DNA from 2 places in the Xenorhabdus entomophaga genome. Region 1 is predicted to be linked to the other one. Evidence: riboswitches for the same ligand, from Rfam matches in the RefSeq annotation. Region 1 holds a riboswitch; the other holds the start of a gene.
What was found. Region 1 has a riboswitch for thiamine pyrophosphate ahead of thiB (thiamine ABC transporter substrate binding subunit). Riboswitches for the same ligand answer to the same signal wherever they lie in the genome.

Region 1 (9,682 bases):
CATCGAGATTATGAGACACCATCAATAGAGTGATTTGGCGTTCACGACAGATTTGATCCAGCAACTCCAGCATTTCATTACGTAAAGCAGGATCAAGCGCTGAAAAGGGTTCATCCAGCAATAAAATAGGCTGATGGCGAACCAAGCAACGCGCTAATGCTGCGCGTTGTCGTTGACCGCCAGAAAGTTGAGCGGGTAAGCGAGAGAGGCATTCCTCCAGCGATACCTGAGTAGCGATCTGCTGGAGTGTTTGCTTTTGTTCGGTATTTAAGCGCAATCCGGGGTGTAAACCTAAACCGATATTTTGCGCAATGGTTAAATGGGAAAACAGATTGTTTTCCTGAAACAACATAGAAACGGGCCGTTTGGAAGGAGGAGTATTCGTATGATCTTCATTATTCAGCCATATTTTGCCATGCTCAGGAAATTGGAAGCCCGCCATTAAACTTAATAAGGTGCTTTTGCCTGCTCCGCTTGGGCCGAGGATCGCAATGCGTTCCCCGGCTTTAACGTTCACGTCAAACTGCATGGCAAGATGTTCGTAAGTATAAGTGACATTATCGAGTTTAATCATGGCGTCGGCTCGGTAGACGTTCAATAACAGTGAATAAAATAAAGCAGAGAAGAAGCAATAAGAAAGCGGTGACTGCACCATCCTGACTGCGGTATGCCCCAATTTGTTGATAAAGATAGAAGGGCAGAGTACGGAAACCTTCGTTGCCAAATAGTGCAACAACACCAAAATCACCAATTGACAGTACACAGGCGAAAGCCAGTGCTTGTGCCAATGGGATTTTCAGTGCCTTAAGCTCGATGAGACGCAGCCGATGAATCCCCTGAATATTGAGGGAAAAGCACAGGGGGTTGTAGCGTTCAGCCAGATCGCGCATTGGATTTTCTAATACTTTTAGAGCATAAGGGATCGCCATCAGTGCGTTGGTCAAGATAACCAATCCGTAAGGTGATTGGGGAATGCCAATGGTTGTGTTCAATAGAAGGAAAAAGCCGGTAGCAAGAACAATGCCCGGCATGGCAAGAATCAGCAAACCGCTGGTTTCCATCGCTTGGCCCCAGCGAGATAAATGACGTAAACGTAATTCGCGGCTGCTCCATAGCAGCATCATGGTTAACACGACACAGAGTAATCCGGCACCCAGTGCAATAACGATGGAAGTGATAAGAGCCTGCCATAAAGCGGGCTGGCTCAAGACAGTAAAAATACTCAGGTTCAGTCCATCGACAATGACGGCTAGCAAAGGAGGCAGCAGAAGCAGTAATGCCATGCAAATGAGTAAACCATCAGTGAGTTTTCTCAGCCATGAATCCTGTGGATTACGCCATTTTTGTTGATGACCATAACCGACAGAAAAGGTGCCTTTGAGTTTTTGGCTAAGTAATACCAAACTGAGGCAGCAAAAAAGTTGTATTAAGGCGAGCAGGGCAGCCTGAGAGAGATCGTAGTCATAACTGATTGCCTGATAAATAGCCAGCTCGATAGTGGTAGCCGCAGGGCCGCCACCCAATGCGAGTACTGTGGCGAAACTGGCAAAGCACAGCATGAAAATCAGTGCGGCTGTCGGTAAAATTTGGCGGCGCAGATAAGGCCACTCCACAAAACGAAAATGTTGCCATTCACTCATACCAAGCTGGGCAGCAAGTTGCCTCTGTTCGATGGCAATATTTTCCAGAGATTGCAGCAACAAGCGTGTTGCCATCGGCATATTAAAGAAAATATGCGCCAGTAGAATTCCTTGCAACCCATAAGGTGTAAAACGGTATTCAACCCCTATCCATTGGGAAATATTTGCCAGCCAGCCGGTTTGACCATAAACAGTGAGAATACCAAACAGAGCGACTAAAACAGGAAGGATCAATGTCATCGCGCATAAGCGCAGAAACAGCATTTTGCCCGGAAAATGGCGGCGATAAAGCGCCCTTGCCAGGAAAATAGCGGGTATTACCGATAATACGGCAGATAAGAATGCTTGCCAGAAGGTGAACTGAATGACATGCCAGAGATAACTGTCATGCAAGAATGTCTGCCAGTCGCTTTCAGGCGCATTGAACCACAGCGTCCCAAATGCTGACAGGGCAACAATAATTAACAGGCCGGAGGCAATAACCCCCGGCAATATCCAACCCGCAATTAACGGCTGACAGCGCTTTGCCATATACGGATCCATTTGGTACGGTGTTTTGCCACATCATCTGCATTGAATAGCAGGGATTTTTCAGGAACTGTGAGTTGCTTGAAAACCTCAGGCAAAGGAATATCAATCACGGGGTACATCCATTGGGTCGTCGGGAGGGTTTGCTGGAATGCCGGCGATACCATGAAATTCATGAACTTTTGGGCTAGTTCAGGCTGTTTGCTTGAGGCTAATTGAGCTGCGACTTCAATCTGCAAATAATGCCCTTCCTCAAATATCGCCGCCGCATAGTTGTCTTTTTTCTCTGACATGATGTGATAACCCGGTGAAGTGGTATAGCTCAGCACCATATCACCTTCGCCCTTCAGGAACAGGCCATAGGCTTCACTCCACCCTTTCGTGACAGTAAGTGTCTTTTTGGCTACTTTCTGCCACTCCTGCGCGGTGTTATCGCCATAGAGCTCCTGCATCCAGAGCAGGAAGCCCAAGCCCGGAGTGCTGGTGCGCGGGTCTTGATAAATAATCTTCCAGTTCTGGTGACTATTGATTAATTCATCCATACTTTTTGGTGGATGAGGTAGGGTGTTCTTGTTGTAAATGAAGGCAAAGTAACCGTAATCGTAAGGAATAAATGTTGTATTGCTCCATGAGATGGGTAATTTCAGTTTTGATACATCAACATGGCTTGGTGCGAACAATCCTGTTTGTTGGGCGGCTTGGATCAAGTTGTTATCCAATCCCAGTACGATATCTGCTGATGTTTTTTTGCCTTCCATTCTCAAACGGTTCAGTAGGGATACACCATCTTCCAGAGCAACAAGTTTCAGTTCACAACCACATTCTGCTTCAAAGGCTTTTTTAATGGCTGGGCCAGCTCCCCATTCAGAGGCAAATGAATCATAAGTGTAAACTGTCAATATTGGCTTCGATTGAGATGCTTGGGCAAAGACACAGGCAGAAATCGATAGCGTACTGATGGCGATAAAACTGAAAAATAATTTCTTAAACACTTTGCTCTCCTGTAGTTATGAACATTAGTTGTGGACATTAGCCATTAACGTTCGTTATTAGCCGATTGGCAAAGGATCTGAGAAGGTGCTAAATGAAAATTACTTATTTTATATCAATGATTAGCGTCTCAAATCCCTACGCCGGTACTAACCGGTTCAGGTTCGACGGGTTTGTTCTCAGCAAAACTGTTTCATTACAGCCGCACCCCGTTGAGATGGCGGTATTGTAGAGACTTAGGCTACGTCTGCAAAGTCCAATCATAGAGGTTTACCGCTTGAGATGAGTGTGAAACAATTAGCCATCTTTTCAAATGTATTTTATCAAGAGGTAGTCTGGTGATCGATGATGATGGCTACCGCCCGAATGTAGGAATTGTAATTTGTAATCGCCAAGGGCAAGTTCTGTGGGCCCGCCGTTATGGGCAGCATTCCTGGCAGTTTCCTCAGGGGGGTATCAATCCGGGGGAATCACCAGAACAAGCGATGTATCGCGAGTTGTTCGAAGAAGTTGGTTTAAGTCGCAAAGATGTACGGGTTCTCGCCTCGACCCGTAGTTGGTTGCGTTACAAATTACCCAAGCGTTTGGTGCGTTGGGATACAAAGCCTGTTTGTATTGGGCAAAAGCAACGCTGGTTTTTATTGCAGTTGCTGTGTAATGAAGCAGATATTAATGTGCAGCGCAGTAAAACGCCGGAATTTGATGGCTGGCGTTGGGTTAGTTATTGGTATCCTGTCCGGCAAGTGGTTTCTTTTAAACGGGATGTATACCGCCGCGTGATGAAAGAATTTTCTTCCATTGTGATGCCAATACAGGAATCTGCTTCACAGATACATTCACCTTATTTACATCGTCGTAGAAGAAGTTAGGTAATTGTTATGCTCACGCGCTTACGGGAAATTGTCGAAAAAGTGGCTATGACAGCTAATTTATCTGAAGCGCTTGAGCTGTTGGTCAATGAAACTTGTCAGGCAATGAACACGGATGTCTGTTCTATTTATCTGGCAGATCATCAGCGGCATTGTTATTACCTAATGGCAACCAAAGGGTTGAAAAAACCCAGGGGTCAAGCGATCAGTCTGGCCTTTGATGAAGGCGTCGTGGGTGAAGTCGGACGTTTGTCTGAATTAATCAACCTCGCAGATGTTAGAGAACATCCTAGTTTCAAATATATCCCCCAAGTCAAGGAAGAAAGCCTGCGGGCTTTTTTAGGTGTGCCTATTATTTATCGCCGTCAGTTACAGGGAATATTAGTTGTTCAGCAACTTGAACGGCGGCTGTTTGATGAAAGTGAAGAATCTTTCATGGTAACACTGGCGACACAGCTTGGTGTTATTCTTGCTCAGGCGCAGATAAAAGGGCTATTTGGTCAGTACCGTCAGACCCGTATTAAGGCTCTCGCTATTTCTAATGGCATAGTTATGGCTCAGGGATGGCAAGATCGCTCACAACCTTTGCTGGATCAGGTCTCTGAGGCATTAACGCTGGATTATCAGGCTGAACGGTCAAGACTGACTCGGGCCCTGGAACAAACTACAGCGGAATGTCGCCGGATTAGCAAGCGTTTCACTGTGAGTTCACAGAAAGAAAGTGCTGCCATTTTTGATCTCTATGCTCATTTATTAAATGATCCCCAACTCAAGCAAGATCTGTTTTATTCCGTCGATAATGGTTTCATGGCGGAATGGGCGATCAAAGCCGTGATTGAAAAATACGCCGAACAGTTTGCCAGCTTGCAAGATCCCTATATGCGAGAAAGAGCATCTGATCTGCGGGCACTCGGGCAGCGGGTATTATTTCATCTGGATGATTCTTTCGCTGGCGCTGGTCAATGGCCGGAACGCTTTATTCTGGTTGCTGATGAGCTTAGTGCCAATTTGTTGGCTGAAATGCCGCAAGAACAGTTAGTTGGCGTGATTGTGCGTGACGGCGCGACGCATTCCCACTCTGCGATACTGGTTCGGGCGATGGGGATCCCAGCTATTATGGGAGCGGATATCCAGCCTGAACTACTGCATAACCGGACGCTTATCCTTGATGGCTATCGCGGAGAGATTTTCGTTGAGCCAGAGCCGCTTATCGCTCAGGAATACCGGCAGATCATTGAAGAAGAACACGTCCTCAGCAAGCTGGCCGAAGGTGAACAGCAGCAGCAAGCACAGCTCAAGAGTGGTGAACGCGTTTTAGTACAACTTAATGCCGGCCTGAGTTTAAAACATGAGCAGCAAATAGCGGATAGTATTGATGGCGTCGGGCTATACCGCACAGAAATCCCCTTTATGCTGCATAGCGGTTTTCCATCAGAAGATGAGCAAAAAAATCGTTATCAGGAGATGCTGGCGCTTTTTCCTGATAAGCCTGTTGTGTTGAGAACACTGGATATTGGTGCAGACAAACAACTTCCTTATATGCCCATTAGTGAAGATAATCCCTGTCTCGGCTGGAGAGGAATTCGTATCACTCTGGATCAGCCTGAGATTTTTCTCATTCAGCTTAGGGCGATGCTGAAAGCCAATATACACACCGGCAATCTAAAAATACTTTTGCCAATGGTGACAAGTATTGAGGAAATTGATGAAGCCCGAAAACTGATTGAAAGAGCGAAAGTTGAGGTTGAGCAAACCATCTCTGACATAATCCCTATGCCTCAGATTGGTATCATGATTGAAGTGCCATCTACGATTTTTCTGTTGCCGCAGTTAAAGAAGCGGGTTGATTTTGTCTCTATTGGCACGAATGACTTAACCCAGTATTTACTCGCAGTGGATCGCAACAATACCCATGTCGCCTCACTATATGATAATTTACACCCTGCGGTGATTAGGGCGCTAAAACTGGCCTTTGATGAATGCCAACGCCTTGATCTTCCTATCAGCATATGTGGTGAAATGGCGGGTTTACCGATGGGGGCATTAATATTGCTTGGTTTAGGTTATCGTAGCCTGAGCATGAGTGGCCGAAGTGTTCCACGCACCAAATATTTGTTGCGCCAATTGGATGTTAACAAACTCGAAAGTCTTATAGATGTGGTACTGAAAGCCGAAACCAGCCAGCAGGTAAAAACTTTGTCAGCCGAGTTTATGGAATCGCATGGGCTGGGAGGATTAATCCGAGGCGGTATTTAGCCTTAAACCAGCTCAAAACCTCTTGGAATAGGCACTGGAGTTAATTCAAAAACACCGTAAATTTTATGTCTGAAATTCTATGTCTGACGATAAGGGCGGAGAACAGTCACTTGGCTATGCTATTATTTGTCTCGAGTTATTCAAGCAAAATAATTTATTCGCATAAGATAATTTATCTGCCACATCATTCATTCACACAACATTACTTTTAGCGGGGAACGATGAGCACTAGCTATCTGGAATTTCCTAAAATTGACCCTGTCATATTTTCAATCGGGCCCGTATCCCTCCACTGGTACGGTTTTATGTATCTGGTTGGCTTTGTTTTTGCTATGTGGTTGGCAAATCGCCGTGCAGCAAAACCAAACAGTGGCTGGAACAAAACTGAAGTTGAAAATTTGCTGTATGCAGGGTTTGTCGGGGTTTTCGTCGGTGGACGCCTCGGTTACGTTCTGTTTTATAACCTGCCAATGTTCCTTGATAACCCTCTTTATCTGTTTAAGGTTTGGGATGGCGGCATGTCCTTCCACGGTGGGCTGGTAGGGGTTATCTGCGCCATGTGGTGGTTTTCCCGCCGGACTAAACGTCATTTCTTACAGGTCTCTGATTTCATTGCTCCATTGGTTCCTTTTGGTTTGGGCATGGGGCGTATCGGTAACTTTATCAATGGCGAACTGTGGGGACGTGTCACGCTTGATACGCCATGGGCGATGTTGTTCCCGAGTTCCCGCAGCGAAGATATCGCATTGGCGACAACTGATCCTTCTTTATGGCCGATTTTGGAAAAATATGGTGTCCTGCCTCGCCATCCGTCACAGTTATACGAGATGGTGCTTGAAGGCATTGTGCTGTTTATCATCCTCAATTTATTTATCCGTAAATCACGTCCGATGGGAAGCGTTTCAGGCCTGTTCCTGATTGGTTACGGCGCATTCCGTATAATAGTTGAATTTTTCCGCCAGCCTGATGCGCAGCTCGGGTTGTTTGAAGGAATTAGTATGGGGCAAATCCTTTCTGTTCCAATGATTCTGGTCGGAATTTTAATGATGGTATGGGCGTATAAAAGCCCTGGCAACAATTCCCGAAACGACAATTCCCGAAACGACAAAGCTCGAAACAACAAGATACAAGAGGCAAAATGAAACAGTATCTGGATTTAATGAAAAAAGTGCTGGAAGAAGGCACGGCAAAAGATGATCGTACCGGTACGGGAACTCTCTCTATCTTTGGTCATCAGATGCGTTTCAATTTGCAAGAAGGTTTCCCGCTGGTAACAACCAAGCGTTGTCATCTTCGCTCCATCATCCATGAACTGCTTTGGTTCTTAAATGGTGATACCAATACCCAATATCTGCATGATAATGGCGTGACCATCTGGGATGAATGGGCTGACGAAAATGGCGATTTGGGGCCTGTTTACGGTAAACAATGGCGCGCCTGGGGCTCGGCGGATGGTCGCCAGATCGATCAATTAACCCAAGTTCTTGAACAATTGAAAAATGATCCTGATTCACGCCGGATTATTGTTTCCGCATGGAATGTTGGTGAGTTGGATAAAATGGCATTGGCGCCATGCCATGCTTTTTTCCAATTCTATGTGGCCGATGGCAAACTGTCCTGCCAGCTTTACCAGCGTTCCTGTGATGTGTTTTTAGGATTGCCATTCAACATTGCCAGCTATGCTTTGTTAGTACATATGATGGCTCAACAGTGTGATCTTGAAGTGGGTGATTTTGTTTGGACAGGTGGAGATACCCATCTTTACAGCAATCATATGGAACAAACTAACCTTCAGTTAAGCCGTGAGCCACGCGCATTACCTAAATTGGTTATTAAGCGCAAGCCTGATTCATTGTTTGATTATCGATTCGAAGACTTTGAAATTGTGGGTTATGATCCACATCCGGGCATCAAAGCCCCAGTCGCGATTTAAGAAACGATACCAATAGTTTCTTAACGTAATACCAAATTATTAAAGAGCGGGTTTTGCCTGCTCTTTTTACATTTATCGTCAGAGGTTCTCAATATTAAAAATTAGCTGCCTGTCATTTTTGCGTGTTGTCTCTCAAATAAAATGAAAGAAATTATTTTGTCGTTATTTTTCCCTGAAAGCTCTTCGCATAATGCAATAAATCGCCTTTCTATTTTTCTATGGATCAAAGATATTTTCGCCGAAAGAAGCATTCCTTAATTATAAAATGAATCGGCGTATAAGAGATTAATATGGGGAAAATTATTAAGACGACAAATACTAAGGTAGAAAATTATCCCGAAAGTAGCTTATTAAATTGTAAAGAAAAGAGGCGAGTAAACAGTCCTGAGCAATCAGGATTCACATTATTAGAGTTATTGATAGCGATGCTCATTATTTCCATTAGTTTATCTTATGGGCTGTATTATTGGGGGCAATATCAAAACCGCCTACGCTTGCAATCAGCGGTGCATAATGTTTTGTCCTTTATGGAAAGGCAACAGGCTTTGGCAAATTATCTGAATCAGGATCGTACGTTATGGTTAATCATGGGGAGTTCTTGGTGTCTGGTATCTTCTGTAACCAAGTTATCTGATTGTAGTGCAGAACATGGAGAACGGGTCAATTCTCCTCATGGTGATGTATTTTTGGCATCATCTACGACTGAGCGCATTGATTTTTATGGCATTAGGAACACGGCAATGCCGGCCAGTTTCATACTGGCAAATTCTGCTGATGAAATTAGTATTGTAATTTCGGGACGCGGTCGGATTAGAACGTGCAGTAATACAATTAGCCAACTTCCTGATTGTGAGGGAATAAAAAATCCATGATGCTGGCTACTTTTCGCTTTAAAACTGCGTTCTGTTTTAAACAAAAACAGGCAGGGTTTTCTTTGTTAGAAATAATGGTAGCCATGTTGATTAGTAGTGTTATTTTTATTGCCATGACCAAAACTTATCCGGTTTTGTCTGGTCAGGTTTTCGATCTCTATCGTAAATATCGGCTGCATTATTTGGTGAATAGAACCGTTTATTTGATGGAAAAAGATATTCGGCGGGCAGGTTATTGTCAGGATAAAAAACAGTGTGAAGGTGAGCCATTGGTGATTAAAAATAAGAATACAGAACCTGCCAGCTCCTGTTTTATTGTCGCTTTTGATCTCAATTTAAATAATCGATGGGAAAAACCTGATCATATTGAGTCCGAGTTTTTTGGCTATCGCCTGAATAACCGGGCGCTTGAATGGAAAAGAGGGGTGGATAATTGTCAGGAAAATGGTTGGGAAAGGTTATTTGATCCTAAAGAGATTGTGATTGATGCCTTTCACCTTGAAAAATCACAGGCAAAAAAAGGGCTGATTTTTGTCACTCTATCCATTCAAGCTCATTGGCTGAAATCTTCATCTATTGCCTATCATCACCAAA
Region 2 (9,682 bases), on a different contig from region 1:
TCCCTGAACATGAAACACGCTGAACCTAAGACGCAATGAGTATATATTCCACACAATATACCGTTCTCATCGTTGAAGATGAACCGAAGTTGGGACGGCTGCTGGTTGATTATTTGCAATCGGCAGATTATCAAACTGAATGGCTGAAACGCGGTGATGAAGTTATTGATCATGTTCAAAAATGCCAACCCCATATTATTTTGCTTGACCTGATGCTACCCGGTCTTGATGGGTTATCGGTCTGTCGGGAAATCCGTAAGTTTTCTAATATCCCGATTGTAATAATGACGGCGAAAACGGAAGAGATTGATCGGCTTCTCGGATTGGAAATTGGGGCTGATGATTATATCTGCAAACCGTATAGCCCACGGGAAATGGTAGCCAGAGTAAAAACAATCCTGCGCCGTTGTTATCGCCCGCAGGATATCGTCAGCGTACAAGGTGCGCTGACCATAGATGAAAATCACTTTCAGGCACGTTATCTTGAACGGGTGCTTGAACTGACACCCGTTGAATTTCGTTTGCTTAAGATTATGTCCAGCCAACCGGGGCGTGTTTTTTCCCGTGATCAGCTATTGAATAATCTTTATGATGATCATCGCATCGTGAATGATCGTACCATTGATAGCCATATTAAAAACTTGCGTAGAAAGCTAGAACAATTGGATGAAGATAAATCTTTTATTCGTTCAATTTATGGCCTTGGCTATCGTTGGGAAGCCGAGATCTGTCGCTTGATGTGACAATATTCACGGCAATCGGTTTTGCCTCAACAATTCACGCGATTTTTCTTATAAGCAAGACAGCCTGAAATTATAGCTAATAACAAGGCCATGGAAGCTAATACTCCCCCTGTAAAATTGAGGGCTGCGTAACCATAATTGGATGCGATAATCACACCACCCAGCCATGCGCCGACTGCATTGCCCAGATTAAAGAACCCAATATTGACTGAGGAAACCAAATTAGCTGCACCCGCTTCTTGTGCTTTATCCATCACCAGACGCTGGATTGGCGATACTGTAGCAAAACCAAGCGCCGCCATGAAAAATATACTCAAACAGGCAATGAATGGCTCCGCGCCATATAACCAAAAAATAAACAGAACTAGAGATTGTAACCCCAATGTCCAGTACAGCAATGGCATCATTGCCTTATCTGCAAGCTTTCCACCAACGATATTGCCAAAGAAAAATCCCATCCCCAACACCAAAAGGAGCCATGTGATTGCACTCTCAGAGAAACCGGCAATATTAACCATGAGTGGGGAAATATAGGTAATCGTCGTAAAAAATGCAGCAGGCCCTAAAACCGTAATCCCCATCGCCAACAGGACATGAATATTCGTAAAAGCCAACAATTCCTTTCTGATACTGGCAGGCGTTTTCTGATCGAATCTGGGTAATAATTTTAAAATTCCAGCCAACGCAATGATGCCAATAACAGTAATTATTACAAACGTGACACGCCAGGAGATCTCTTTTCCTATCCATGTCCCAAACGGTATTCCGACTAAATTGGCCAGTGTCATTCCACTAAACATAAATGCGATAGCTGTGGTTTTTCTATTTTCTGGCGCCAGTTCAGCGGCAATAATAGCCCCTATTCCCATGAAAGCACCGTGAGTAAGGGAAGCAACAATGCGCCCGATAATTGCCAGATAAAATGTTGATGAAAAAGCAGTCAAGGCATTTCCGATAATAAATAATATCATTAATATGGAAAGCATCTTTTTCCTTTCAATATGTCCTCCCAGGATAATCAGAACCGGTGCTCCGACAAAGACACCAAGTGCATAACTGGTTACCATATACCCCGCTGTTGGTATTGAAATACTAAATGTTGTTGCGATTTCAGGAAGTAAGCCAGCGACAATAAATTCAGTCGTAGCGATCCCAAATGTTGCTATGGCTAAAGCCCAGATAGCGGCCGGCATGGGGAGCTCCTAATTCAAGGGTAAATTAATGGGTTTATCATTCAAATAGCGGATATTTATTTCTGAATGAGATGCTACTGTAATATATTCATGTAGCATCTTTCCATCAACACCAGAGCAGCTCTATGTGCGTTTTAATGAACTAACATCAAGTGATTACTACACTACAAATAAATTTTTTGCCAAACTTCTTTTCTGTACAAAATTCAGGCTAAACTTAAGCTGATAATTACCCAATCAGGAGAATTTCTTATGGCTACTGGGCATTATGATCTTAAGAAAGCAAAGAACGGGCAATTTTACTTCAATCTGGTAGCAGCAAACGGTGATATTATTTTGAACAGTGAAATGTATACCACTAAGGCTGCCGCCAATAAAGGTATTAACTCTATGCGGGTCAATTCTCCCGATAAAACCCGCCATGAAGTAAGAAAAAATAAGTCAGGTAAGTCTTATTTTGTCCTGAAAGCCCGCAATCATCAGATTATTGGTGTCAGTGAACCTTATACTAATGAAGCCAGCATGAAGAAATGTATACAATCGGTCATGAAAACCGGGCCGACAGAACGTATTCATGATTTGACCAAACACGATTAATGGCTCGCGCCGTATCAGCGGCGCGTTTTTCCTTAACCATATCCGGCAATTCAATTTATCACCAATGCAGGCTAACTTGTTCTGGTGATCAAAGTAATCTCAGAAGAGATCATCTCTTAGCCCCTTTCCGGGACAATAATATATTTGTGCTAATGACGGAATAAGCGCTAAAATCCCCTCCCTTTAACCTTACCCTTAGTAATGATAAAGACGATAGGGTAAGGGCTGACTTGAACTCAGACCGAGAATGCTAAGAATATGTTTACTCCAGAATTACTTTCTCCTGCCGGCTCTTTGAAAAACATGCGTTATGCGTTTGCCTATGGTGCAGATGCTATCTATGCCGGGCAACCCCGCTATAGCCTGCGTGTCCGCAATAATGAATTTAATCATGAAACGTTGGCTCAGGGCATTAAAGAAGCCCACGAATTAGGTAAACGTTTTTATGTCGTCGTCAATATTGCACCACATAATGCAAAGCTGAAAACATTTATCCGTGATTTGAAACCTGTTGTGGAAATGGGGCCTGATGCGCTGATTATGTCCGATCCGGGTTTAATTATGATGGTGCGCGAAGCATTTCCTGAAATAGACATTCATCTTTCGGTTCAGGCAAACGCGGTTAACTGGGCTACCGTCAAATTCTGGAAACAAATGGGATTGACGCGTGTCATTCTTTCCCGTGAACTTTCACTGGAAGAAATTGCTGAAATCCGTCAGCAAGTGCCAGAAATGGAACTTGAAGTTTTTGTCCATGGCGCACTCTGCATGGCTTATTCTGGTCGTTGCCTGTTATCAGGCTATATCAATAAACGCGATCCCAATCAGGGAACGTGCACTAATGCCTGCCGCTGGGAATACAATGTTCAGGAAGGTAAAGAAGATACTGTCGGTAATATCGTTCATATGCACGAGCCTATCCCTGTCAAGAATGTTGAACCCACATTGGGCCAGGGTGCTCCAACAGACAAAGTATTCATGATCGAAGAAGCCAAGCGTCCGGGTGAATACATGTCTGCATTTGAAGATGAGCATGGCACTTATATCATGAACTCTAAAGACTTACGTGCGATTGAGCATGTGGAAAGATTGACCGGCATGGGTGTTCACTCATTAAAAATCGAAGGCCGTACAAAATCTTTCTATTATTGTGCCCGCACAGCTCAGGTATATCGCCGTGCCATTGATGATGCCGTTGCCGGAAAACCTTTCGACCCCACTCTCATGACTACTCTGGAAGGTCTGGCACACCGTGGCTATACAGAAGGTTTCCTGCGTCGTCATACCCATGATGCCTACCAGACTTATGAATACGGCTATTCGGTATCAGACACTCAACAATTCGTTGGTGAGCTTACTGGCAACCGAATCAACGGGCTGGCCGAAGTCGCCGTGAAGAATAAATTTCTTGTTGGAGATCGACTGGAACTTATGACACCATCAGGCAATATTAACTTTACATTAGAATCCATGACAAATAAGAAAGGCCAGTCAGTGGAAGTAGCACCCGGTGATGGACATATTGTTTATCTCCCAATTCCTGAAGAAATCGATCTGAATTATGCCTTACTTGTCCGACAGTTAAAGAGCGGTAATACCAGAGCACCCCATTCACAAGAATTTCAAGTGAAATAATTCGAAATGAAGTTTTAAAGAAATTGATCTGTTTTTTTAGAAACAGATCACATCAATACCATTTTATTTCTCGTATGATCAGCTCTGAAAAACGAAGAACTAAAAAAGTTTTACTGTAAGACTAGGAACCACCTCCTTGGCTAGCTCAATCTCCCTTGGGCTGGCCTTTTCTTTTATAAAGAATAAAAAAATCACCATAAATTCAATTGGTTATAAAATATGTCGTCACTTCAAAAATATAAATTAGCTTAATGTTTTTCAATTTCCAATTGGATGTATATTGATCAGAAATTGGTAACATAATTTATTATGAGTAATAAAACCATATAGCAATAAATATCATCTGGTTTCCTTCAGTTTAATGAAGGAAACTTTAAGAAAATACCGCTCAATTTATTCAATTACAGAATAGGCTAGTGATTATTTATCACCATGCCAAATAAGTATTATTTTACTTTTACTGTCATGCAGAATGATTAAATTTTAACAACTTTTGTATTAACTGAAGCGATCCACTACGGTTTCCCTTTCTGCTTACCTTGTGATCAATATAAATATCAACAACAATCAGCAGCGCCTTTTGCAAACTGGAGTTAATCATGACTGATATCGCTAAGTTGTTAGGAAAAGACGCTGAAAGTTTATTACAACATCAATGCAATACCATTCCACGTGAAAATCTCTATCTTCCCGGTACAGATTTTGTCGATAGAGTGATGATCGAAAATAATCGACCCAATACTGTTTTACGCTCCATGCAGACCTTAATGAATCACGGTCGTCTGGCAGGCACTGGTTATCTTTCAATTTTGCCGGTAGATCAGGGCGTTGAGCATTCTGCAAGTGCTTCTTTTGCCACTAACCCACTCTATTTTGATCCCAAAAATATTGTTGAATTAGCGATCGAAGCGGGTTGTAACTGTGTTGCTTCAACTTATGGTGTGCTGGCATCAGTTTCTCGCCGTTATGCCCATAAAATTCCGTTCTTGGTGAAACTAAATCATAATGAGACGCTGACCTATCCAGCCCAATATGACCAGACCTTGTATGCCAGTGTCGAACAGGCATTTAACATGGGGGCAGTTGCGGTTGGTGCAACAATCTATTACGGCTCTCCTGAATCACGCCGCCAAATAGAAGAAATCTCTGCCGCTTTCGAACGCGCTCATGAACTAGGCATGGTTACTGTGTTATGGGCTTATCTGCGTAATTCTGCGTTCAAAAAAGATGGGGTTGATTACCATACCAGCGCCGACTTAACGGGCCAGGCAAATCATCTGGCAGCAACAATCGGTGCTGATATTGTTAAGCAGAAAATGGCTGAAACCAATGGTGGCTATACTGCTATTGGATTTGGGCATACTGATAAACGCGTTTATAGCAATTTGACCACTGAACACCCGATTGATCTCGTTCGCTATCAACTTGCTAACTGCTACATGGGGCGCGCTGGATTAATCAATTCTGGTGGCGCTTCCGGCAATAACGACTTGAGTGATTCAGTCCGCACCGCTGTCATCAACAAACGTGCCGGGGGAATGGGCTTGATCCTTGGCCGCAAAGCATTCAAGAAATCAATGAAAGAAGGCGTTGAGCTAATTCACTCCGTTCAGGATGTTTATCTCGACAAAAAGATCACAATCGCGTAATCCCGCTTTTTTATCTTTCACACTCAAGATGGGGATACAAATATCCCCATTATTTAATACAAGTGCATCATTTAATAACAAGTGAGTATCCACATTATTCACCACCACTGGTGAAAATGGTGGACTGGCCCTATTCCCCGACCAACTTCGAGAGTATCAGCCTGTGCAAGCGCATTTTGCAAATACATTTTTGCAACAGGCAACGTGCTTTGCCAATCAGGATAACGGGGTCGCAATGCAGCAAGTGCAGCAGACAAAGTACAACCTGTACCATGAGTATTCCGTGTATTCACCCGGGTTGAAGTAAAACGCCATTCGCCTTCAGGCGTAAACAGCCAATCGGGGCTTTCCGCCGTATTGATCAAATGGCCTCCTTTCAATAAAACAGCCTGACATCCTATTGAAAGCAATTCACGCCCCTGTTGCAACATATCAGCTTCTGTCTTGGCAAGGTCGCATTTCAGTATGGCGGCGACTTCAGGTAAGTTAGGGGTAATCAAAGAAACAATAGGCAGTAACTGTTCTACCATTGTCGTAACGGCTTCCGGTAATAATAGCGGATCACCACTTTTTGCCAGCATAACCGTATCCAATACGATGTAAGGAATAGGATAACGGCGCAATGACTCAGCCACTATCGCGACATTGGCAGCATTCGATAACATGCCAATTTTGGCGCTATCTATTCTGATATCTGAAAGTACAGATTCGAGTTGGGAAGCAACAAAGAGAGGATCGATATCATAAACTGATTGTACGCCCATTGTATTTTGGGCAACCAGAGCAGTTATCACAGCCGTGCCATAAGCATCAAGAGCGGAGAAAGTCTTTAAATCGGCCTGAATACCGGCACCACCGCTGGGATCTGTCCCTGCGATAGTCAGTGAGTTAATTCTCATTATGGTGACTCCTATCACCAGCCAAAGAAAAGCAGATATCAAAATAGGAGATACCATGACTTCCCTACGCTGGCATTATCCAGATCAGGTAATACGGGTACTTCTCAGCTCAATAAAGAACGCCCCGAGTCAAAATAAAAATCACTCTATTAGTATCCCAATAGAGTGATATTTGCAATAGTTTATTATCAGACAATAAAACCAGACTGACAACAATACATTTAGCCAATAATTAAATACCAGCCAAAATAAATTTATTACTATAAAGCTGAGACATTTGCAGCAGCAGGGCCTTTAGGGCCATCCTGAATTTCAAACTCAACTTGTTGGCCTTCAGACAATGTTTTAAACCCATCTTTCATAATTGCAGAAAAATGTACAAATACATCTTTGCTACCATCAGCTGGAGTAATAAAACCAAAACCTTTAGACTCGTTGAACCACTTCACAGTACCAGTGATTTTTGCCATTTCAAAAATTTCCTTTGAATCACTTTATTAGCCGACTGGCATAAAAATAAATAAACCAGTATTGGTTGCTGTTATTTATTAACAAAACAGAACTTCGTTTACCCATGTGTTTTATCACATACTCTTTATATAATCGCAAGCCATTTTTTTCAGGTGCTGGAGCCAACGCACATATTTAAAAAACTTAACATCCATACCGATTTGAAATTACACAATAATTTTTAAGTTACATAACCTCATGAATAAATACAAAAAGAAAATTTTAACCCAAGAAACAACTTTAATTAATCTAATATATAATGCTGTTTTTTACGCCTACTATAGGGTAGATCAGAGAGTTATAGTTATCCCGCAGTTCCATTTTAGATAACTATAAAACAATGGCTGATTTCGCACCCATTTGTTGAAGCATACAATATAATTATTCTACATATAACCAGCTTACTTTTTGTTTATCATTTATTAAATATTATTCAATTATAATATTAATTGCTAAAAATTGACTATTCTATCTAATGATAAACTGATTACATACAGCTTACTGAAATTAGAGTGGTTGGAGTTTAAAATGAAGTTGCATTTCGCCACATCATATGTTCTACCAATAACATTATTTATCTCATCAGAGATGGCCTATTCAGATACCATTCCAGAGCATGGGATTGTACAGCAGGGAAAATCCGAAAAAGGCTATAAATACACTTATTCTGCATTATGGGAAAAATTCAGGAATAATATTTCATTAACATGGAATTCACCAGACAATGACATTTATTTACCCATAATCACATGGCATAACCGTTTTACCTATGATAAAGAAAAAACAGATAGGTACAACGAAATGCCTTGGGGATTTGGTTACGGCAAATCTCACTACGATAAAGATAATGATTGGCACTCTTTGTATGCGATGGCTTTTATGGACTCACATAATCGTCTTGAGCCTATTATTGGCTACGGGTTTCAAAAAATGTATATCCCTAATGGCCTTGATAGTTTCAGAGTGGGTGGAGGGTTTACATTTAGTATTACAGCACGTCATGATTATCAATATATACCCTTGCCCATACCATTACCGCTTTTTTCCATTGAGTATAACAGGCTCTCTTTTCAATCAACCTATATTCCCGGTACATACAATAACGGCAATGTGCTGTTTAGCTGGTTACGTTGGCAATGGTAAATATCTAATATATTGAAATTCATTGGGTATATAACAAAAATTATCTTAGTCAATTGGTTTTCATATACCACTATGTTTGTCATATTGGCACTGACAATAATAATCAGCCGGATATCGATATCATATCCGGCTGAAAAACACGCTGAATGGATTAATAGCTAGTTTACTCGTTTGTCTGCTTTTTGGATCTAGCCACCAAATAACCCACCCACAATACACCAATCCAGAGTGGCATCAGAATAACTGAAATACGAATTGGCGGCATCATCAGAATAATGATGAGAATGAACGCCAGGAATGCCAGACACAGGTAGTTCCCGAATGGATACCATAATGCCCGAAATTGGGTCTTAACACCTTCTTTGTTCTTAGCCGCGCGGAATTTCAGGTGAGCAAAACAAATCATAATCCAGTTAATGACCAACGTTGTCACCACCAATGACATCAGCAACTCAAATGCCTTACCGGGCATAATATAGTTAATCAACACACCAATCGATGTTGCTAAGGCCGATAAACCAATGGACAAGACAGGCACACTACGTTTATTAACTTGTGTCAGGATGCGGGGGGCATTACCTTGTTTAGCCAAACCATATAACATTCGGCTATTACAATACACGCCACTGTTATAAACAGATAATGCAGCCGTCAGTACCACCACGTTTAGAATATTCGCTACCCAAAAGCTATCCAGATCATGGAAGATTAAAACGAATGGGCTACCACCTTCTACTACGTTTTGCCAAGGGTAAAGTGCAAGCAAGATAGCCAGTGAACCGATATAAAACAGCAAAATTCGATAAACAACCTGATTGGTTGCTTTTGGTATATTTTTCTCAGGATGTTCCGCTTCCGCCGCAGTAATTCCCACAGTTTCCAGCCCACCAAATGAAAACATGATTACCGCCATCGCCATAATCAGGCCAGTAGCCCCATTTGGCATAAAACCGCCCTGCTGCCATAAATTGGTTATGCTTGCCTGTGGGCCGCCATTACCGCTAATCAGTAAGTAGCTTCCAAAGATAATCATGCCGATAATTGCAGTAACTTTGATGATAGAAAACCAAAATTCGGTTTCACCGTATAACCGAACATTAATCAGGTTAACAAGATTGATCAGTACAAAGAATATTGCAGCAGAAACCCATGTCGGAACTTCTGGCCACCAATATTGGATATATATACCAACAGCGGTTAATTCTGCCATACCGACCAGAATGAACATTGCCCAGTAATTCCAGCCCGATAAAAAACCAGCAAAGTTTCCCCAGTATTTATAAGCAAAATGGCTAAATGACCCTGCGACAGGC

Region 2: it holds a riboswitch for thiamine pyrophosphate, as region 1 does, so the genes downstream of both, thiD (bifunctional hydroxymethylpyrimidine kinase/phosphomethylpyrimidine kinase) here and thiB (thiamine ABC transporter substrate binding subunit) in region 1, are expected to answer to the same signal.

Annotation. Positions count from the first base shown of each region.
Region 1 covers NZ_JBBMXH010000054.1:16,008-25,689, reverse strand. The annotation lists gene thiQ (thiamine ABC transporter ATP-binding protein ThiQ) at 1-574, opposite strand, end outside; gene thiP (thiamine/thiamine pyrophosphate ABC transporter permease ThiP) at 567-2,171, opposite strand; gene thiB (thiamine ABC transporter substrate binding subunit) at 2,147-3,160, opposite strand; TPP riboswitch at 3,276-3,380, opposite strand; gene rppH (RNA pyrophosphohydrolase) at 3,497-4,027, shown strand; gene ptsP (phosphoenolpyruvate--protein phosphotransferase) at 4,037-6,283, shown strand; gene lgt (prolipoprotein diacylglyceryl transferase) at 6,505-7,425, shown strand; gene thyA (thymidylate synthase) at 7,422-8,216, shown strand; gene AAC854_RS12460 (prepilin peptidase-dependent protein) at 8,507-9,088, shown strand; gene AAC854_RS12455 (prepilin peptidase-dependent protein) at 9,085-9,682, shown strand, end outside.
Region 2 covers NZ_JBBMXH010000012.1:55,659-65,340, reverse strand. The annotation lists gene baeS (envelope stress sensor histidine kinase BaeS) at 1-23, shown strand, start outside; gene baeR (envelope stress response regulator BaeR) at 36-743, shown strand; gene AAC854_RS04240 (MFS transporter) at 770-1,936, opposite strand; gene AAC854_RS04235 (YegP family protein) at 2,189-2,533, shown strand; gene trhP (prephenate-dependent tRNA uridine(34) hydroxylase TrhP) at 2,792-4,168, shown strand; gene fbaB (class I fructose-bisphosphate aldolase) at 4,768-5,817, shown strand; gene thiD (bifunctional hydroxymethylpyrimidine kinase/phosphomethylpyrimidine kinase) at 5,916-6,716, opposite strand; TPP riboswitch at 6,761-6,853, opposite strand; gene cspE (transcription antiterminator/RNA stability regulator CspE) at 6,977-7,186, opposite strand; gene pagP (lipid IV(A) palmitoyltransferase PagP) at 7,755-8,369, shown strand; gene AAC854_RS04205 (amino acid permease) at 8,533-9,682, opposite strand, start outside.